DNA from 3 places in the Nonomuraea sp. NPDC049158 genome. Region 1 is predicted to be linked to each of the others. Evidence: riboswitches for the same ligand, from Rfam matches in the RefSeq annotation. Region 1 holds a riboswitch; each other region holds the start of a gene.
The links. Region 1 has a riboswitch for cyclic di-AMP ahead of AB0B61_RS12120 (C40 family peptidase). Riboswitches for the same ligand answer to the same signal wherever they lie in the genome.

Region 1 (6,573 bases):
CTCATCCAGCCGACGTTCGTCATGGACTACCCGCTGGAGACCTCCCCGCTGACCCGCCAGCACCGCGACAACCCGCTGCTGACCGAGAAGTGGGACCTCATCGGGTTCGGCACCGAGCTGGGCACCGCCTACTCCGAGCTCGTCGACCCGGTCGAGCAGCGCCGGCGCCTGGTGGAGCAGTCACTGCTGGCCGCCGGGGGCGACCCGGAGGCCATGCAGCTCGACGAGGACTTCCTGCAGGCGCTGGAGTACGCCATGCCGCCCACGGGTGGCATGGGGGCCGGGATCGACCGGATGATCATGGCCTTCACGGGCAAGAGCATCCGGGAAACGATCTTGTTCCCGCTGGTCAAGCCGACCAACTGAGTATGTCGGCCCGGCTCCCACGCCGGGCCGAACCGGTCCGGTTCGCCGGTTCGCGGCGCCCGCGTACGGACGCTGCCGGGCCGATGGGGTTGACAGCGGTCCGGTCTCCTGCGGCGAGTAGGAGAACGCGGGCGGCGACCTTCGCCGGTTCGTTGACGCGGGCCGGCGCGCCGGGCAAGCCATCTCCCGGCCGCCCGCGCCGGGCCGCGATGGGCGGCGCCTCCCTCCGGCGCCTGAACCGTTCATACTCCTTGACGCGCATCGCCGACCCGGCCGCAAGCAGCCATATTTCCGATGATGCACATATGAAGTGCGAATAATATTCGCGTTCACCGGATCGAAGCCCGGCAGGTCCACAGGGCTCGCGCTGGAGCCGTTGTAAGGACGGCTGTGATCCCTCATCTGGCCCCGAAGTGTGCCGACATATGGCGAGTACTTCACATACCGCCGATCATGTCAATGGCGATGGTCAGAGGGCAGTATTCGCTGGCTTGACGACCTTTCCAGAATGCGCTTACCGTCTGCGAGACGAGCAGCAGCACTGCTCGGACATAGACGTCTCGAGTTCTGCTGTTGGGGGGAGGGCTCCCGATGTATGTGCTCACTGAGAGCGTCGAGCTTAGCCACGCGGATATCGCGTTGCTGGCGGAGCTTGCCAAGGGGGTCACGGTTGATCGGGTTGGCAGACGACTGGATATCAGCGGGCGCACGGTACGCCGGAGACTACGGGGTATCTGCGACCGCATCGGAGTCGCCACCGCGATCGAGGCCGTGGCCTGGGCCGCCCGCCGCCAGCTCATCTGACCGCTCGACCGGCCCAGCCGCCAGGGCCCCAGCGGTCAGAGTGCCTGTGGTGCCCGGAGGTCAGTCGGCGATGCGTACGGCGCCCGCGAACGGACGGCGGGCGATGGAGGCGATCCGTACGACGTCACCGGTCTGCGGCGCGTGGACCATCATGCCGCCGCCGATGTAGATGCCGACGTGGTGCAGGTCGCCATAGAAGAAGACCAGGTCGCCGGCGCGCAGCTCCTCCTTGGAGATGTGCCGTCCGGCCGTCCACTGGTCGCCCGTGTAGTGCGGCAGTGAGATGCCCACCCGCTGGTAGGCCGCCATCACGAGGCCGGAGCAGTCGTATGAGGTCGGCCCCTCGGCGCCCCAGACGTACGGCTTGAGCTGCTGCGTGAGCGCCCACCTGGCGGCCGTGGCGGCCTTGCCGGCGCCGATGACCGGCAGGTCGACCCGCGTGGCCCGGGTGCCGGGACGGCCGGCCTCACCGATCGCGCGCTTGAACAGGCTGCTCTCGACCTTGGAGACGAGCGTGGTGATCTTGTCGCGCTTGGTGCCGAGGTTCTCGACGATCTTCTCGACCTCGTCGATGCGCGTCTTGGCGCTGGCTCTGGCCTGCTCGGCGGCCTGCCTGGCCGTGGTCACCTGGTTGACCTCGAAGCCCTGCTGCTGCTCTATCGCGTAGGTGGTGGCCGCCTGGTCGAGGAAGCTCTCGGGGTCGTCGGAGGTGGTGAATGCCAGCGCCTGGCCGAAGCCGCCGTTGATGTAGGCGTTCTGGGCCAGCAGCGCGGCCTTGGCGCGCTTGGCGGCCAGATCGGCCTCACTGGTGGACAGCGTCTTCCGGGCCGCCTCAGCCGACTTCTTGGCGGTCTTGAGCTTCTCCCGCTGGCCGTTGAACTCCTCGCTCAGCGTCTCGATCTGGGTGTGGAGCTCTTCGGCCTGCTTGGCCAGATCCTTCAGCGAGGGCTTGGGATCGGCGACGGCGGAGCCGACGGGGGCGGCGAAGAGGAGGGTGGCGATGGTCGCCGCGATGACACCCAGCCGGGTAGGGATCTTCCGGAGCTCCGGACGGCGGGCGTGAGCGCCCGTCGGCTTCCCCTCGCGATCGCGGGTCTGCTTCACCAACCAGCTCCTCTCATCGGCGCCTACCGGGTTAGCTGACGGGTTCGGGCCGGAGCAGCCCTACCGAACGACTCGCTCGGATTCACCCCATGGGTGGTGGCGTCGGGATGAGGTCGCCACCGGCGGGTCCCCGGCTCCCCTTACGGGGATTGGGCGCGTCTCCACGCTGGCTCGCGTGGGTGACATCGTCGCTGGACACTAGTGCACTCCGGGTTCGTGCTCAACCAGAACTGCCAAGTCTGTAGAGGTTTCGCAACCGAAGGGTCACGGGGTGATCTCGTGCTTGCCGGTGCTGAACAAACTTTATGTCCTTTTTGCACCAAGTTCGTCAAGGCATGGAAGCCTATGGGCCAAGGGATCCCTCATCGTGCTCGATCAACCACGAGATGTCATGAGATGGGAGAGACGTCAGAGTTAGGGGGAGGCCGTAATCGGATCTGTACGCTGGAGACCCATGGAGCAGGTCGCCGAAGTGACAGTCCCGGACACGGAAGTCGTCGTCCGGCGTGCCCGCACGCCGGATGTCAGGACCATCCGTCTCCTGGTCGACACCTACGCGGGCGCCGGTCCCCGGCTTCTGGAGAAGGCCACCGTCACGCTGTACGAGGACGTGCAGGAGTTCTGGATCGCCGAGCGTGGCGGCCAAGTGGTCGGCTGTGGCGCGCTGCATGTGCTTTGGGAGGATCTCGCGGAGATTCGCACGGTGGCCGTCGATCCGGAGTTCCGTGGCTTCGGAATCGGGCACCGGATCGTCTCTTCCTTGATCAAAACGGCCCGGGAACTCGGCCTGCGCCGGGTTTTCTGTCTGACTTTTGAGGTGGATTTTTTCGCGAGGCATGGATTCCGCCCCGTACAGGGCACCCCGGTCTCACCCGAGGTCTATGCGGAGCTGCTGGCCTCGTACGACGAGGGTGTCGCCGAGTTCCTCGACCTCGAACACGTCAAGCCCAACACCCTGGGGAACACCCGCATGCTTCTCCACCTGACATCGGGTGACGCGGACCTTGACTAATGGGAAAGGTGATTGTTGATACCTATGTCGATACGTTGGGCAGCACAGGCATGTGTCCTGACACGTGCCACATGCGCACTCGAAGCGAGGTGACACGGTGAGCACCGGACAGCCGCCGTATCCACAGGACGAATCCGGCGAGAACTCTGCGCCTGGCGGATCTGAATACGGACATCACAACGCGGGCCGTCCCTATGGCGAGCCCGACCCGGATGCGACGGTCGTTGGCTACCGGGCGGACGACGCCTACGGTCAGCAACCCAACTACGGGCAGCAGCAGCAGGGCTACGGCCAGCAGCAGCAGTACGGGCAGCAGCCCGGCTACGGCCAGCAGCCGCAGCAACCGCAGCAACCGCAGTACGGACAACAGCCGCAGTACGGGCAGCAGCAGCCGGGCTACGGCCAGCAACCTGAATACGGTCAGCAGCCCGGATACGGTCAGCAACCCGGATACGGTCAGCAGCAGGCTTCGGGTCAGCAACCCGAGTACGGCCAGCCCAACTACGGTCAGCAGCCGCAATCGCAACCCGGTTACGGCCAGCAGCCACAATCCCAGCCTGGTTACGGCCAGCAGCCCGGTTACGGGCAGCAGCAGCCGTCCCAGCCCGGCTATGGTCAGCAGCCGCAATCGCAACCCGGTTACGGTCAGCAGCAGTACGGCCAGCAGCCCCCGTCGGGCCAGCAGCCCGGCTATGGCCAGCAGCCCAATTACGGGCAGCAGCAGCAGTCCCAGCCTGGTTACGGCCAGCAGCCCGGTTACGGGCAGCAGCAGCCGTCGCAACCCGGCTACGGCCAGCAGCAGTACGGCCAGCCGGACTACGGTCAGCAGCAACAGCAGTACGGCCAGCAGCCCGCCTACGGGCAGCAGCCGTATGGTCAGCAGCCCGGTTACGGGCAGCAGCAGCCACACGGGGTTCAGCCTCCCGGCGCCCCGGCCCCGCTCGCCGAGTGGTGGCAGCGGCTCGTGGCGAGGATCATCGACGGTGTCATCTTCGGCATCGCGAACTGGGTGATCGGTCTCGTCTTCGGGGCCATCCTGCTGGCCGGCTACAACTCCGCGACCGGCACGACGACCGGCTGGCTGGGCTACACCGCCTACAACGCCATCATCGCCGTCGTGATGACGGCGGTGTACGTCGCCTACGAGTTCTTCATGACCAAGATGAGCGGCCAGACGGTCGGCAAGATGGTCATGGGGATCAAGATCGTGCCCGCGGGCAACATGCTGCCTCCGGGCGGCCTGCCGAACGACGTGGCGCTCAAGCGGGCCGGTGGCACCTGGGGTGGATACCTCCTCGGCATCATCCCGGCTGTCGGGACGTTGCTCGGCGGGATCGTCGTCGCGCTGAACGGCGCCTCCCAGCTCTGGGACAAGCCGCTGCAGCAGACGTTCGCCGACAAGTTCAGCAACACGGTGGTAGTGAAGATCAAGTAGTCTTCGCGGACGCGAAACAGAGGCTGGCCACCGGTCGGCCTCTGTTTTGTATGTGCGGCCGGCCGCAAAATGGGTAGCGGTCGGTTCGCCGAAGGGGCGAGGTGGGTTATGACCGGGTTGCCGCCGTGGAGTGACGCCGCCCCCGCGGAATGGTGGGAACGCCTGGCCGCCCGGCTCATTGAAGCCCTCGTCTTCGGTGTCTTCTATTACATTCTGTTCATGGCGCTGTGGGGCGCCTTCCGAACTGTCGGGTTGCTGGAGGTGTTCGACGGCCGGTTGCCCGGCGTGTTCGCCTGGCTGCTCGGCGGGCTGGGATATACGGTCTATGACTGGGCCGCGCATTCCATGAGCGGCCGTACGTTCGGCAAGGCGATCATGAGGATTCGCCTGGAGCCGGGCGGCCTTCGGCGCGGTGCTCTGCTGAAACGAGCCCTGGTCTATCCGGGAGCGGCGATGGTCATGGGCATTCCGGTGCTCAATGTGCTGGCCGGAATCTTCGTCTTCGGCGTCGGGATCCTCATCTTGATCGACAAGCCGCTGCAGCGTGGACCGCACGACAGGCTCGCCGGAACGCGGGTGACCAAAGATCTTCGCTGAGCCTTGTGAGCCTGGACGGAAGTCTTTCCGCAAAATTTTCGCTTGATCCGGTAAGGAGCCTGGAGAGACTGGCATTAGGCTATGGGACGTCCGGGTTGCCGGATGTTGGCGCACATGGCACATGGACGGCATCCATGTACCACTATGGTCAGGTGCGGGCGGTTGTCCACCTCGTGAGGCATGAGGGGCGCTCATGCCCAGGCCGCTTGTGGATAAAGCGCCCATCGAAACCCCCGTCCGCTGTGGAGGCGAGGACGAATGCAGGCCCTTACCGACGTATTGTCAGCGCTGATCCCGCCGGTGGTGGTGGGCGCCGCCTTCATCTTTGGCGTAGTGAAGTTGGTCCGATCCGAGGCCGCTGGACGCCGTCCAAACCGCCAGGATCAGGCCGAGAACCACAACTGAGCCGCCGCTCAGCAGAATCTCTGTAGCGCTGAATTGTCTCCGCGCCTTTCCGGGTATATGTTTGCCCTGGCGAATGAAACAATGCTCCGCGAAAGGATTGCGTAGATGGCCAAGCAGATCCAGGAGATTCTCATCGATGACCTCGATGGGGGCGAGGCCAATGAGACGGTCAGCTTCGCTATTGACGGCTCCTCCTATGAGATTGACCTGAGCGACCTTAACGCCAAGAAGCTGAGGGACGCGCTCACGCCTTTCGTACAGCACGCTCGTCGGTCCGGTGCCGTGACCACGCGTCGGCGCGGTCGCGGCGGGCAGCGTGCGATGAGCCGCGAGAAGAGCTCGGAGATCCGGCAGTGGGCCAAGGCTCACGGTCTGCCGGTGAGCGAGCGTGGCCGAATCGCCTCTACCGTGGTGGAGAAGTACGAACAAGCTCACTAGAGAGCCATCTCCTGACCATGCGCTTATGCCGCTCGCCTAAGAACCCCGGCGAACGCCATAAGCGCATGATCATTTATAGGGTGCTTCCCAAATGCTGGACGGTTCGTGACGGTGATCTTCTAATCGCCCATATGTGATCATTTTGGGCTGCCCGCTCGGTCGATTCCGGGCGGTTTTCTGTCATGGTGCGGTCCGGCCCCGGTGTGGGCTCCCCGGTGCCGTGACTGCCCGGATCGGTAACCGCGACGGCCCGGATCGGTAACCTCGCTGACCGGACCGGCGATTTCGCGCCCTGCGTGCCGTGCCGGGATCGGGATTTCGCGGCCTGCCGGGTGCCCTGGCGCGATCGGGATTCCGCGACCCGCGGGTGCCGTACCACGATCGATTGGCGGCAGGCGCGCTTCCTTACATA
Region 2 (6,573 bases), on a different contig from region 1:
CCAACCCGCGTCCAGAATGCTCTTGTTCAGCCCGGCCTTGGCCGCCGAGCCGTTGAGCAGAAAACCACCGGCCTGCCCGGGGTCGGGCTTCGGCTTCGGGGCCTTGGTCATGTTGTCAATCGCGAGCTGTTCGACCGCGAGGAAGTCCGCGCTGCGGACCAGACTCAAAGCGGTCTTGTGCGCGTGATCGGTCCGCCGGCAGGCTCGCGATCGGCTCGCTCACCGTGGCGAAGTGGACGATGCCCATGTCCACCCCGACCTCCCGCCCCGTGGACGGGAGCGGAGCAGCCGGGACGTCGTCACAGGAGAGGATCACATACCAGCGTCCGGCTTCCCGTTTGACCTCAACCGTCTTGACCTGGCCTGCGATCTGCCGATGCCGGTGGACCCGCAGGTGCCCGATGCCCAGCACCCGGACGTAGGTCACAGAGGGGTGGCGCGGTTGGGAGTCCCACCGTGACCCGTCGCCCTCAACCAGGGTGACGGTGTCGAACCAGCCCCAGCCCTTGAATCGAGGGTAGCCGGGCTTCTCCCCGTTTCTGATTCGACGGAAGAACGCCTCGAACGCCTTGTCCAGGCGGCGCAGCGTCTGCTGCTGGGAGGTAAACGCCGACACCGCGCCCACCGCGGGGTCGACCAGCAGGAAGGCGATTCCCGGCCCGGGCGGCCTTGTAGCGGGTGAGCCGATGCAACTCCACCACGGTGAAGACGCGGTGCGGCCAAGCCAGGCGGGAGCCGACGATAGCCGCCCGATTACACAACAGCACCGCCGCCGGCGCATCGGCCTGGGCCGGGGCGGGTATGAGTCGAAGCTGCACGACCGTGGGCAGGCCGTGCCGTTTGGCGGCGGAGCGGCCATCGCGCACCTCCTGTCACAGCGCTATCACCCATCGCACACATTACCGAACGTGATCAAGAGTTTCCATACTGTTTTCGAAAGGAGAGGTGGCGCTTCCACCCGGCCGCGAAGGACCGGGCCTCCTCGCCACTATTCAGATGAACTCGCTACTACTCAACACCGACGGCGTACAGGTACCGCAGCTCGGGTTCGGCGTCTGGCAGGTGCCGGACGACGAGGCCGAACAGGTCGTGACGACCGCTCTGGAGACCGGTTACCGCCACATCGACACCGCCAGCGCCTACGGGAACGAGGAGGGCGTCGGCCGGGCCGTACGCGCCTCGGGGATCCCGCGCGAGAAGCTGTTCGTCACCACCAAGCTCTTCAACAACGACCACGAGCGGGCGGAGGAGGCGTTCGACGAGAGCCTGTCCCGGCTCGGTCTCGACTACGTGGACCTGTACCTGATCCACTGGCCGGTGCCGTCGCGGAACAAGTATCTGCAGGCCTGGCGCGGCCTGGAGAAGATCTACCGTCAGGGACGGGCCAAGGCGATCGGTGTGTCCAATTTCACCGTCGAGACGCTCACCCGGGTCATCGACGAGGCCGACATCATTCCGTCCATCAACCAGATCGAGCTGCACCCGTACTTCCAGCAGCGCGGGCTACGGGAGTTCCACGAGGCCAACGGCATCCTCACCGAGGCGTGGAGCCCGCTGGGGCAGGGCAAGGGCCTGCTCGGCGACCCGGCGCTGGCCGTGCTGTCGGAGAAGCACGGCAAGACGCCCGCCCAGATCGTGCTGCGCTGGCACATCCAGCTGGGCAACGTGACGATCCCCAAGTCGGTCACGCCCGCGCGGATCAAGGAGAACTCCGAGGTGTTCGACTTCGTCCTCGACACCGAGGACATGGCGGCCATCGGCGCCCTGACCAAGCAGGACGGCCGGATCGGGCCCGACCCGGAGACTTTCAGCTGGATGGGGTAAGTCCCTAGGATCTTTCCCCATGAAGGATCTCGCATGGGGCATAGCGGCCACGGGTGTCATCGCTGCAAAGGTCGGGGCGGTCATCGCCGCGGAACCGGGGATGCGGGTGGCCGCCGTCGGCTCGCGTGACCTCGGCCGCGCGCGGGCGCTGGCCTCGGCACTGGACGCCGAGTCGGCGTACGGCTCGTACGCGGAGCTGTGCGCCGACCCCGGCGTCGACGCGATCTACGTGGCCACCCCGCACGCCCAGCACCTGGAGGTCGCCGAGGCGGCGATCGCGGCGGGCAAGGCGGTGTTGTGCGAGAAGCCGCTCGCCGCGTCCGTCGCCGACGCCGAGCGGATGGTCCGCCTCGCGCGCGAGGCCGGGGTGTTCCTGATGGAAGCCATGTGGACCCGGTTCAACCCGCTCATCCAGCGGGTGGCCGCCGATCCCCGGTTCGGGGAGATCCGCTCGGTCCAGGCGTCGTTCGGCTTCAAGGCTCCGTATGACCCCGCGCACCGGCTGTGGGCGCCGGAGCTGGGCGGCGGTGCGCTGCTCGACCTGGGCGTCTACTCGTTCGGACTGGCGCAGCTGCTGCTCGGGATGCCCTCAGAGATGCACGTCACGGGCTCGCTCGCGCCCTCAGGGGTGGACGCGGAGGCGGGCGGGGTGCTGGTCTATCCGGGCGGCAGGCGGGCGCTGGTGGAGTGCTCGCTGCTGGGTCCGTACGCGAACGACGCCCTCGTGGTGGGCACCGACATGCGCGCCCACATCACGGCGCCGTTCTGGGCGCCGGAGCGGGTCGTGCTGAGCGGGCCGTCGATGGAGACGGAGGAGCTCGTGCTCGATCCGGCGGACAACGGGTACGCGGGCGAGGTACGCGAGGTACGGGACGCCATGGCCGAAGGCAGGACCGAATCCGCGATCATGCCACTTGACGAAAGCCTTGCCATGATGGGGCTTCTGGCCGACGCGAGGGAGCAGCTCTCTTAGCTGGCGATTTATCCATTTGTAAGACCCTTGCCTCTTGCATTACCTTTGTGGTCATATGAGGCATACGTCCGGTTTGTCCGTTCGTTGCCAGACCATCGCACAAAGGCATCACAGGACCGTCCTGTGACCGCTGAATCCGCCTCGCGCGGAACCGGGGACCCATCGTCCTTTGGGGTGTATCGGCACGTCACGTGCCGTAGGACAGCTTCCACGTCCGAACCCGTCAGCTAACCCGGTAAGCGGCATGGAAGCAAGGAGTACCCCCTCGATGGCCAAGTCCCATCTTTTTCGTGCCACCAAGTCGACCTTCGCTCACGCCGTCCTCGGCGTGAGCGTCGCGGCCGCCGCCCTCGCCGGCCAGTCCGCCGCCCACGCGGACACCACCACCGCCCACGCCGCCGCGGCTCCGGCACACGCCGCCGCGAAGAGCCACCCGGAGAGCGAGATCAAGGCCAAGGCCACGGTCTCGCGAGTTCTGGCGCTGGCCAAGGCCCAGGTCGGCACCACTGAGAACGCCTACGGTGGCGGCACCAAGTTCCAGAAGTGGTACATGAACTCCCCCCGCGCCCTGGAGACCCTCAGGCGCGACGGCGGCACCCGGGCTGACTACCTGAACGCCGCCTGGTGCTCGATGTTCGTCTCGTGGGTCGGCGACCAGTCCGGCGCGCGCAGCATGGTCGGCTGGGACGCTTACACGGTCGAGCACGCGAAGTGGTTCGCCCACAACAACCACTGGGGCACGACCCCGAAGCCGGGTGCCGTGGTGTTCTTCTCGTGGGGCGGCAGCAAGAGCCTGGACGACATCGAGCATGTCGGGTTCGTCGTCAAGGACAACCACGACGGGACGATCTCCACGATCGAGGGCAACACCGGCAACGGCAGCGTCCAGCAGCGCGTCCGGCCGACGTCCCAGGTGGTCGGCTACGGCTACCCGAGCTACGGCGCCTGACGACTTCCTGATCGAGGGCTCTTCTGCCGACGAGCGCGCGTCCTTCTGGACGCGCGCTCGTCGGCGTCTCCCCTGGCGTGCGACTTCCCTGGCGTGCGTTTTCCCTGGCGCGGCGGTCAGGCGCCGCTCCCCTCGCGCTGCCGTGAGCGGCTCCTCGGAGGCGACGCTCCCGTACTTGCTACCAAAAAGCCCACCACGTTGCGCTTAACAGCGCATGGCTGCCCTATCTGCCTATCAGACCGCAACCCCCCAAGTTTGGGGATGTCACGGGCCTGCCGTCACCTCAGACACTGACGGTGGCCGGACAGCGAGCCGGTTCTCGATACTGGAGGAGGGGACATGTCACCGACGACGCAGCAGGACAACTGGCGCTTCTGCAACAAGTGCTACACCCTTTGGTGGAACGGCCGCCCCGACAACGGGCACTGCCCCGCAGGCGGCGCCCACGAGGGACACGGCAGTTGGAACTTCTACCTCCCGGCGAACCCCGCCGAGCACATCTGACGCAGGACCAGCCCCCCGCCCGATCTCCCCGCAGCGCCACGGCGTCGCGGGGAGATCGGCGTTGGATCCCAGGCGTCAGGGGGAAGATGCTCGGCGGCGACGCGGCGGGCGCCTCAGCAGCCGTCGGTCACGTAGCAGCCCTTCACCTTCCACTTACCGCTGTAGTAGGCGCCGCTGGTGGCCTTGCTCGTGCTGCCCACGGAGACCAGACTGCCCGGGATGTAGGAGCAGGACGAGGTGGAGCAGAAGATCACCCCAGCAATCCGGAAATCTCCCCATCCGGATGCTGGATAGGTGACCGTCAGCGGGCCAGGCCGGTCATCGCGAGCGACAGCAGGCGCTGGGCCATCTGCGGGTGACCCGGCGACTGCTCGCCCGCCCACGCCACCCCGGTGGCCAGCGCCAGCAGCTCCTCCGTGGTGACGTCCGCCCGGACGGCGCCCTGCGCCTGGGCCCGTTCCAGCAGGCGGGAACCCGCCGCCCGCATCGCGGCGCACGAGGCGTGCAGCTCCGAACCCTCGTCCCGCAACGCCGCCATGACCGATTCCGGCAGCCCGCGGTAGGTGGCCGACCCGGCCGCCACCTCCGTGAGCCAGGTGAGCAGCGCGTCGCGCGGCGACGGCTCGGCGAACAGGCCGGCGGCTCGGCGGCCCAGCCCGTCGAAGCGGTCGCGCATGAGCGTCTGGAGCAGCGCCTCACGCGTCGGGAAGTGCCGGTAGAGGGTGCCGATCCCCACGCCGGCGCGCCGGGCGATGTCGCGCAGCGACGCCTCCGTGCCGTGCTCGGCGAAGGCCGCGCGGGCGGCGGTCAGGAGCTGGTCGTGGTTGTGGCGGGCGTCTGCGCGAAGCGCCTCGGGCACGGCAGGACTCTCCTTCGATATTGACAACCGGAGCAGTGCTCCGTAAGTTTCGGAGCGTCGCTCCGCATAATCTACCAAGGAGATGCCATGACCGATCGAACCGTGCTCGTCACCGGCGCCACCGGCCAGCAGGGCGGCGCCACCGCCCGCGCGCTGCTGGCGGCGGGCTGGCACGTCAAAGCCCTGGTACGCGACCCGGACAGCGCGGCGGCCGGGCTGCTGGCGAAAGCGGGCGCCGAGCTCGTACCCGGCGACATGGGCGACCGCGAGTCGCTGACGGAGGCGGTGCGCGGCGCCTACGGCGTGTTCAGCGTGCAGCCGGCCGCCGGGCCACCGCACGGGGTCGCCGAGGAGGTGCGACTCGGCGTCAACGTGGCCGATGCCGCGCACGAGGCCGGCGTACGGCACCTCGTCTACGCCTCGGTCGGCGGTGCCGACAGGGACACCTCGATCTCCCACTGGAACACCAAGTGGGAGATCGAGCGCCACATCAGGGCGCTCGGCCTGCCGGCCACGATCCTGCGCCCGGTCATGTTCATGGAGAACCACACCCGGCCCCACTACGGCGTGACCGGCGAAGGGGCACTCGTCCGGATCATCCCACCGAAGGCGACGGTCCAGCTCATCGCCGTCACCGACATCGGCGCGTTCGCCGCCCTGGCTTTCGCCGACCCGGACCGCTACCTCGGCTTGGCGCTGGAGCTGGCCGGTGACGAGCTGTCCCGCGCCGATCTGGTGGCCGCGATCACCCGCGCCACCGGCCGTCCCGTGAACGTCGAGCCCATCCCGGCGGAACGGCGGGCCGAGCTCGGGCTGAGGGAGAGCGACACGGAGGCGGTGGAGTCGTTCGCGGGCTGGCAGGCGGACATCCCCGCGCTGCGGGCCCTGCACCCGGGGCTGATGGACTTCGAGACGTGGCTGCGGCGCGAGGGCAAGACCCTGTTCGAGGCCCTGTTCACGGCCTCCTGACCGCGCCCTCGGCTCAACAAGTCGCTTGGTTGCCGCATCCCACGTCGAGCAGCTCGCCGCGCTCGCGCAGGTCGGCGATGTACGCCCTGGCCTCGCCCCTGATCTTGGCCTGCTCGCGGGCGGGATTCCGGCGGTGATCTCCCAGCGCGGGTCGCGCAACGGCGCCTGCGGCGAGTCGCCTCCACCTCGGTGCGGGCGACGAGCCGGGCGGGCGCCGTGGGAGTCCATCGAGGTCGAGCTGGGCTGCGGCGCGCGAGGGCGGCCGAACCGAAATCGTGCGGATGTTGCGGGCCGCCGCCGCGGCGGCGCGGACACCCGCGGCGATCGCGAAGGCGACCCGGCAAAAACTTGCCGCCGGCACCCGCAGCGCTTGGCTACCGCAGCTCGACGGTCCGGCCGCGACCGGCGACCCGTCGCAGTTCGGCGGGCTGCCGTGGCTGCGTGCGACCGAGGTTTGGCCGGCTTGCGGGGGCTGCGAAGCGCCGCTGACCTTCT
Region 3 (6,573 bases), on a different contig from region 1:
GGTGAGACTCAACGTCGTCGATCTGGCGGCGCAGGTCCTCGGGTCCATGCCCGCTGCCACGATTCCGCCGCCGCTGCGCGGCATCGCCAAGTTCGATCCGCGCAAGCGCGCCAAACTGGGCAGCGCGCCCATCGCCGCCCAGTTGGAGAACGACAAAGAGTTCCGCGAGGTGGTCGCCGAGTCGGTGGCCGCCGGATGGCCCGAGCTCGTCGCCTCGCTGATCGAGGGCAACGTGCCACCCGCCGCCGACCCCGTGCTGGTGGCCGCCGCGGCCTATCTGACGCGACCGGTCGGCTGGGCGGAGATGGTCGAGGCCGCCCGGGCCGATCTCGAGCAGTCGGCGGTCGCGGCCGAGGGGACCGAGCGCGAGGAGGTGGTGAGCCGACTGCGCGAGCAACTCGCCGCCCAGAAGAGCGCCGCCAAGGACGAGTCCGACCGGTTGCGCGAGCAGCTCAGGGCGGCCCGCGCCGAGAACTCCGACCTGCGCCGCAAACTCCACGAGGCCCGCGAGCGAAGCAAGGCGGCCGTGCGCCGCGCCGAGGAGATGGAGCACGCGGCCGACGACGCCAAGTCTGCCGCCACGGCCGCGGGCAGCGCGGGCGAGTCCGAGCTGCGCCGGCTCCGCGAGCGGCTGGCCGATGTGGAGAAGCAGCTCGAAGCCTCGCGCCGGGCCGCGCGTGAGGGCAGGAGTATCGAGGACGCCCGCGTCAGGGTGCTGCTCGACGCGCTCCAGGACGCCTCCGCCGGGCTGCGCAGGGAGCTGGCCCTGCCCACCATGATCAGCAGGCCCGCCGACTCGGTGGCCGCGCTCACGGGCGAGCGCCCCGGCGTCAGGGGCGTGCCCGCCCGCGCCCTGGCCGACGACGACCCGCAGCTCCTCGACCAGCTGCTCGCGCTGCCGCAGGTGCACCTGATCATCGACGGCTACAACGTGACCAAGACCGGCTACGGCACGCTGACCCTGGCCGACCAGCGCAACCGGCTGATGACCGGCCTCGGCGGGCTGGTCGCGCAGACCAGGGTCGAGGTGACCGTGGTCTTCGACGGCGCCGAGCTCAACGCGCCCGTCCAGGTGGTGGCGCCGCGCGGCGTGCGGGTGCTCTTCAGCGCGCCCGGCGAGATCGCCGACGACCTGATCCGCCAGCTCGTCCGCGCCGAGCCGCCCGGCCGGGCCATGGCGGTGGTCTCCTCCGACCGCGAGGTGGCCGAGTCCGTCCGGCGCATGGGAGCCAGACCGGTTCCGTCGGCTCTGCTGCTGCGCAGACTGGGCCGTGCATAGATTACGAATCGGTTGTTAGGGTGAAAGCACACCCGCCACTTCTGTACCATTTCGCCCCAGATATATTCCCCTGGAGGCGACACTGTGACGTTTGGCCGGGTGTCACTGGCCGCGGGACTCGCGATCGGACTGCTGCTTTTCCCCACAAGCGAGGCACTGGCCGCGCCGAAGCCCACGATCAAACAGGCGAAAGCCAAGCTCAAGAAGCTGAACGACCAGGCCGACAAGGTCGTCGACCGCTACAATACGGCGACTGAGAAGTACAAGGCGGCCCAAGGCGAGTACGGCAAGCTGAACGCCAGCTACAAGCGCAAGCTGGAGACGGTCGCCACGTTGCGCGCCCAGGTCATTGAGATGGCCGTCGACACCTACACGCGCGGCCCCGACTCCACCTCCTGGCCTACGATGATCGGCCAGTCGGATCCCACGGGCCTGCTGGGCAGCATGGCGCTCGCGGGACAGCTGTCGGAGGAGAAGGTGGCACGGCTGGCGGCCTTCGACCGCGAGAACCGCGGGCTCAAGGACGAGCGCGACAAGGCCGAGACGGCGCTGCAGGCGGCCGACAAGGAGCGCGACGGGGTCGAGAAGGAGCGCTCGGAGGTCCGCAAGCTGATCGCGAAGCAGAAGAAGCTGCTGGAGAAGCTCGGCGCCTACAAGACCGGTGACCCCAACAGCACCGGCATCAAGTACACGGGCTCGGCCTCCGGCAACGCCGCGGCGGTGCTCAGGTTCGCCTACGCGCAGGTGGGCAAGCCGTATGTGTTCGGCGGCACGGGACCGCGCGGCTGGGACTGCTCGGGCCTCACGCAGGCGTCGTGGCGCGCAGGGGGCGTCTCGCTGCCCCGCACCACGTGGCAGCAGTGGGCCTGGGGCTCGGCCCGCAAGGTGGATCTGAAGGACCTGCAGCCTGGCGACCTGATCTTCAGCTCGGGTCTTGGACATGTCAGCATTTATGCGGGCAATGGGCAGATCGTGCATGCCCCCCAGACCGGCGACGTGGTCAAAGTCGTCACCCTGTCTTCCTACGGCGGCACCCTGGTGGGAGCTATCCGTCCGTAGGGCCTTTCTGGCGCTCACTTATTTCCTGTACGGCAAGCACGGTGGGCCCCATCCGCCGTCCGTGGCTGGGCTCTGTCCAGGGACACGCTCCTCCGGTGGGGCGCGCTGGGCGCCGTGACGTGCGCCCTCTTGGCCCCGGTCCGTGGCTTTAGGTGGCCATGGACCGGATGGTCCGCCGATGGGCACTTGGCGGTCCATGTGGACTCACCGGCTTGCTGGTCAACGGACCCGGCCTGGTGGTCAACGGGCTCCGATCGGCTGTTCAACGGGCTTCGGTCGCTTGTTCGGCGGAACCCGACCGGCTGTTCAACTGACCCCGATTTGCTGGTCAACGGACCTCGGCGCGCAGGTCGATACCGCTGGTCGGATCGGCTGAACGCTGCTCGATGCCTTCGGCCGGTGACGACGATCACTGATCTCGGCCCGTCTGCGACCCTCGCGACGCCCAATTCCGCGCAGCCGCGACACGATCACCGGACCCTCAGGCGTGTTACTAGCGGGACCAGTGTGACAAGAGTGACAAAAGGGACCTGACAGATCACTGTGTCGTCAAGTGTGAGAAGGGTCACATTTGAGTAACATAACCCGGCACTCCAGCTGCGGTTCGGGACTTTACTGACACCTCTGAGTGATCCTGACAACCCCATGACGGCTTTGCCAGCGCGTTACTCAAGGGCGTAACTTCTGGCGTCGCGGCGAACAAGCCATGGCGTCGCGACTCTCCATCGGGTCCCCGATGTGGACAGATAAGAAATCCGTTAGGTCACCGCCTTTCCATTTGTCATTACGTGGCGGTGGCCTGCCGAGTCCGTGCAGCCAGGAGGCACGGAGCCGGGGACCCAGCGATCCCGCCCTCGGGATCAGGGGTGAATCGGCGCGTATCGCGCCGTAGGGCGACTTCCAGGCCCGAATCCGTCAGCTAACCCGGTAGGCGTTCGTGGAAGCTCCAAGGAGAAATCCTGTCTACCTCCCCCAGTAACCCCCGTCTGTCCCGCATTGCCCTGAGTGGCGCAGCGCTCACGATGACCGTGGCGGCCGGAGGTTTGGTCCTCCCTGCCCCGACGGCGCAGGCGGCGACAACGCGTGATGCGGCCGAAGTTTCCGGAACTAATACAGCGGCGAAAGCCGTCAGTTCCGTGAAGAAGGTCGCGCAACAGACAGCGGTCGCTCGGCAAAAGGTGAAGGCCCGCACGGCCGTCGCCGTGGCCAAGGACCAGATCGGTGACCCCTACAGTTACGGGGCCACAGGACCTGGTTCCTTCGACTGCTCCGGTCTCGTCCAGTACGCCTGGAAGAAGGCCGGTGTCAAGATCCCGCGCGTGACGAACAGCCAGTTCGCCCGCATCAAGAAGAAGGTCTCCTGGAAGAATCTGAAGCCAGGTGACCTGCTGTTCTTCCATGGGCTCGGCCATGTGGGCATGTATGTCGGCAACGGCAAGATGGTCCACTCGCCGAGGACGGGTTCGACGGTGCGCGTCGAGAAGCTCAGCGGATGGCGCAAGGCGTCGTTCGTGGGCGCGGTGCGTCCCGGCCTGTAAGTCCGGCCTGATCTGGCCTGCAAGACCGTCACGAAGGTCCCGTCCCAGCTGGGACGGGACCTTCGCGTGTTCCGGGTCTCTCCGTGACGACGTTCTTCGCGACCACGAGCCTGGCCTCTCCGCGACGGCCGGTCCGCGGCGCGGGGCGACTACGATCGGGGAACGTGTCCGTGCAGGTGAGCCGCCGAGTCTTGGTGGTGGGGGTGCTGCTCCTGGCCCTCGCCTCGGCCAGCGCCGCCCCGCACCGAATTCCGGCGACGGGCGACCTCTCGGCAGCGGTTCGTGACCTGTCGACCGGTGGGCCCGATCGGCCCGCGTCGGTTCGTGGTCTGCCGTCCGGTGGGCCCGATCGGTCTGCGTCGGATCGCGGTCTTCCCTCTGGCAGTCTCGATCAGTCCGCGACCGTCCCAACCCTGGCGGCCGGTGATCGTGAGCTTCCGGCGGAGGCGCGGGGCCTCTGGGGGGACGGCGCCGAGGTCGTACGGGGTGTGCGTTCGGTTGTCGTCGGTCAGCACGCGGCGTCCGAGTCGCTCCGAGACCTGGCGCGCAGGGCTGATGCCGCCGGAGCGCGGGTCTCCGCCGTGCTCGGCCAGCCGGTGCGGCCCGTGGTGCTCGTGCCCGGCTCGGCGGCCGAGGCTGCCCGGGTGGCCGGGGTGGGGAGTGTCGACGGGCTGGCGGCGGTGGCCGATGGCGGGAGGGTGGTCGTGGTGCCCGAGAACTTCGCCCGGCTGACCCCGACCGGGCGGGACATCGTGCTCACGCACGAGCTCACTCACGTCGCGGCCGGGACGAAGCGGTTGCCGGTATGGCTTTATGAGGGGTTCGCCGACTACGTGGGCTACCGGGACGCGGGGTTGCCGGTCCGGGTGGCCGCCGCCGAGTTGGCCGCCGAGGTGCGGGCGGGGCGTGTGCCGGGCGAATTGCCGGGGCCTGCGGCATTCGCACCGTCCGCTCGGGAGCCTGAACGCCTGGCACGGGCGTACCAGGAGGCGTGGCTGGCGTGTCGCTTCATCGCCGAGCGGTTCGGTGAGGGGACTCTGGTGAGGCTCTACCGTGATGCTCAGACGGGTGGCATCGACCGGGGGCTCACCGGACTCGGGCTCTCGGCAGAGACGCTGACGGCACGGTGGCGCGACTACGTGCGGGACCAGCTTGCGTAAGGGGAACGCGGATGGAAGATCTGCAGGGCACCGACGACATGCCGCCTGACGACGACGCGGGCTCCGATCAGCACCCGGCACCTCCGTCCGGCGAGCCGGCCGCACCGTCCGGGTCGCCCGCCCGGCCGGCCGCGCCACCTGGGCCATCCGGCGAGGCCGCCACCTCAGGCGACTCCGCCACCTCAGGCGAGGGCACCGCGCCAGACGACCGTTCGGTACCAAGCGACCGAGCGGCGTCAAGCGACCGTGCGATACCAAGCGACCGTGCCGCGTCAAGCGACCGTGCGGTACCAAGCGACGGGGCCGCGCCAAGCGACCGTGCCGTGTCAGGTGGCTGGGTCGCGGACCGTGGGGACGTCGAGGTCGGCCGGGCCGGGGCCGGTTGGGCGTTGGTCGTTCTCGGCGTGGTGATCCTGGCCGTGGTGGCGTTCACGACGCCCTGGCGGGTCATGCCCTCGGGCACCCCCACGGTGACGCCGGACCCGGCGCGCGACTTCAGTGCCGCCGAGATCGCCAGAGCCGCCGCCTTCGACGCGGCCACGAGCCTGCCCAGCTACCTGTCGCTCGGGCTGACCGTGCTGTTCGCGGGGCTGCTCGTGCTCACGCCGTTCGGCGCCAAGGTGCTGGGCCGGCTGCGCGGGCCGTGGTGGGTGCGGGTCGTGCTCGGAGTCGTGGTGCTGACCGCGATCGTCGAGGCGATCAGGTGGCCCCTGGGCATCTGGTACGAGGTGCAGCTGCGCGACTACGGCCTGTCCACGCAGGACTGGGCCGGCTGGACCGGCGACCGGCTCAAGAGCCTGGCCGTGAACGTGGTGCTGCAATCCATCATGGTGCTGGTCGTGGTGGCACTGGCCAGGTGGCTGCGGCGCTGGTGGATCCCGGCCGCCGCGGGCGCGTTCGCGTTCACCCTGGTGGCCTCGTTCGTGTATCCGGTCGTGTTCGAGCCGCTGTTCAACGACTTCCGCCCGATGCCGGGTGGCGCGCTCAGGGCCAACCTGATGATGCTGGCCGAGCGCGCCCATGTCCCGGTCGAGGACGTGCTGATCGCCGACGCCTCCCGCCGGACGAACGCGCTCAACGCCTACGTCTCCGGTTTCGGCGCCACGCGCCGGATCGTCGTGTACGACACGCTGCTCAGGGCTCCGCAGTCCGAGGTCGAGCTGGTCGTGGCGCACGAGCTGGGCCACGCCAAGTACGGGGACGTGCTGGTCGGCACGCTGGTGGCCGGGCTGGGCGCCGCGTTCGGGACGATCCTGCTGTTCCTGCTCCTGGGCATGCTGCGGCGGCGTACGGGCATCGCCTCGGCGGCCGACCCGCGGGCGGTGGGAGTGATCATGGGCTTGATGAGCCTGGCCACGGTCCTCTCGGGGCCGGCCCAGAACGTGATCAGCCGCCACATCGAGGCCCGCGCCGACCTCCACGCCCTGAACCTCACGAAGGACCCGGCCACGTTTATCTCGATGCAGAAACGCCTGGCAATCACCAATATTTCCGACTTGTCGCCGGATCCGGTGGAGTATGCCCTCTATGCATCACA

Region 2: another riboswitch for cyclic di-AMP. It lies ahead of AB0B61_RS17705 (CHAP domain-containing protein); the one in region 1 lies ahead of AB0B61_RS12120 (C40 family peptidase).
Region 3: another riboswitch for cyclic di-AMP. It lies ahead of AB0B61_RS40625 (C40 family peptidase); the one in region 1 lies ahead of AB0B61_RS12120 (C40 family peptidase).

What each region holds. Positions count from the first base shown of each region.
Region 1 covers NZ_JBEZDM010000004.1:377,719-384,291, forward strand. The annotation lists gene lysX (bifunctional lysylphosphatidylglycerol synthetase/lysine--tRNA ligase LysX) at 1-366, shown strand, start outside; gene AB0B61_RS12115 (LuxR C-terminal-related transcriptional regulator) at 958-1,170, shown strand; gene AB0B61_RS12120 (C40 family peptidase) at 1,231-2,274, opposite strand; cyclic di-AMP (ydaO/yuaA leader) riboswitch at 2,280-2,440, opposite strand; gene AB0B61_RS12125 (amino-acid N-acetyltransferase) at 2,729-3,286, shown strand; gene AB0B61_RS12130 (hypothetical protein) at 3,309-4,196, opposite strand; partial or broken gene AB0B61_RS12135 (RDD family protein) at 4,242-4,721, shown strand; gene AB0B61_RS12140 (RDD family protein) at 4,830-5,318, shown strand; gene AB0B61_RS12145 (Lsr2 family protein) at 5,829-6,161, shown strand.
Region 2 covers NZ_JBEZDM010000007.1:98,236-104,808, forward strand. The annotation lists gene AB0B61_RS17685 (transposase) at 1-168, opposite strand, end outside; gene AB0B61_RS17690 (transposase) at 116-625, opposite strand; gene AB0B61_RS17695 (aldo/keto reductase) at 997-1,824, shown strand; gene AB0B61_RS17700 (Gfo/Idh/MocA family oxidoreductase) at 1,844-2,797, shown strand; cyclic di-AMP (ydaO/yuaA leader) riboswitch at 2,916-3,054, shown strand; gene AB0B61_RS17705 (CHAP domain-containing protein) at 3,066-3,746, shown strand; gene AB0B61_RS17710 (hypothetical protein) at 4,086-4,250, shown strand; gene AB0B61_RS17715 (hypothetical protein) at 4,364-4,504, opposite strand; gene AB0B61_RS17720 (helix-turn-helix domain-containing protein) at 4,552-5,109, opposite strand; gene AB0B61_RS17725 (NmrA/HSCARG family protein) at 5,197-6,078, shown strand; gene AB0B61_RS17730 (DUF1963 domain-containing protein) at 6,360-6,573, shown strand, end outside.
Region 3 covers NZ_JBEZDM010000027.1:29,619-36,191, reverse strand. The annotation lists gene AB0B61_RS40635 (NYN domain-containing protein) at 2-1,279, shown strand; gene AB0B61_RS40630 (NlpC/P60 family protein) at 1,364-2,338, shown strand; cyclic di-AMP (ydaO/yuaA leader) riboswitch at 3,129-3,287, shown strand; gene AB0B61_RS40625 (C40 family peptidase) at 3,361-3,876, shown strand; gene AB0B61_RS40620 (hypothetical protein) at 4,041-5,036, shown strand; gene AB0B61_RS40615 (M48 family metallopeptidase) at 5,360-6,573, shown strand, end outside.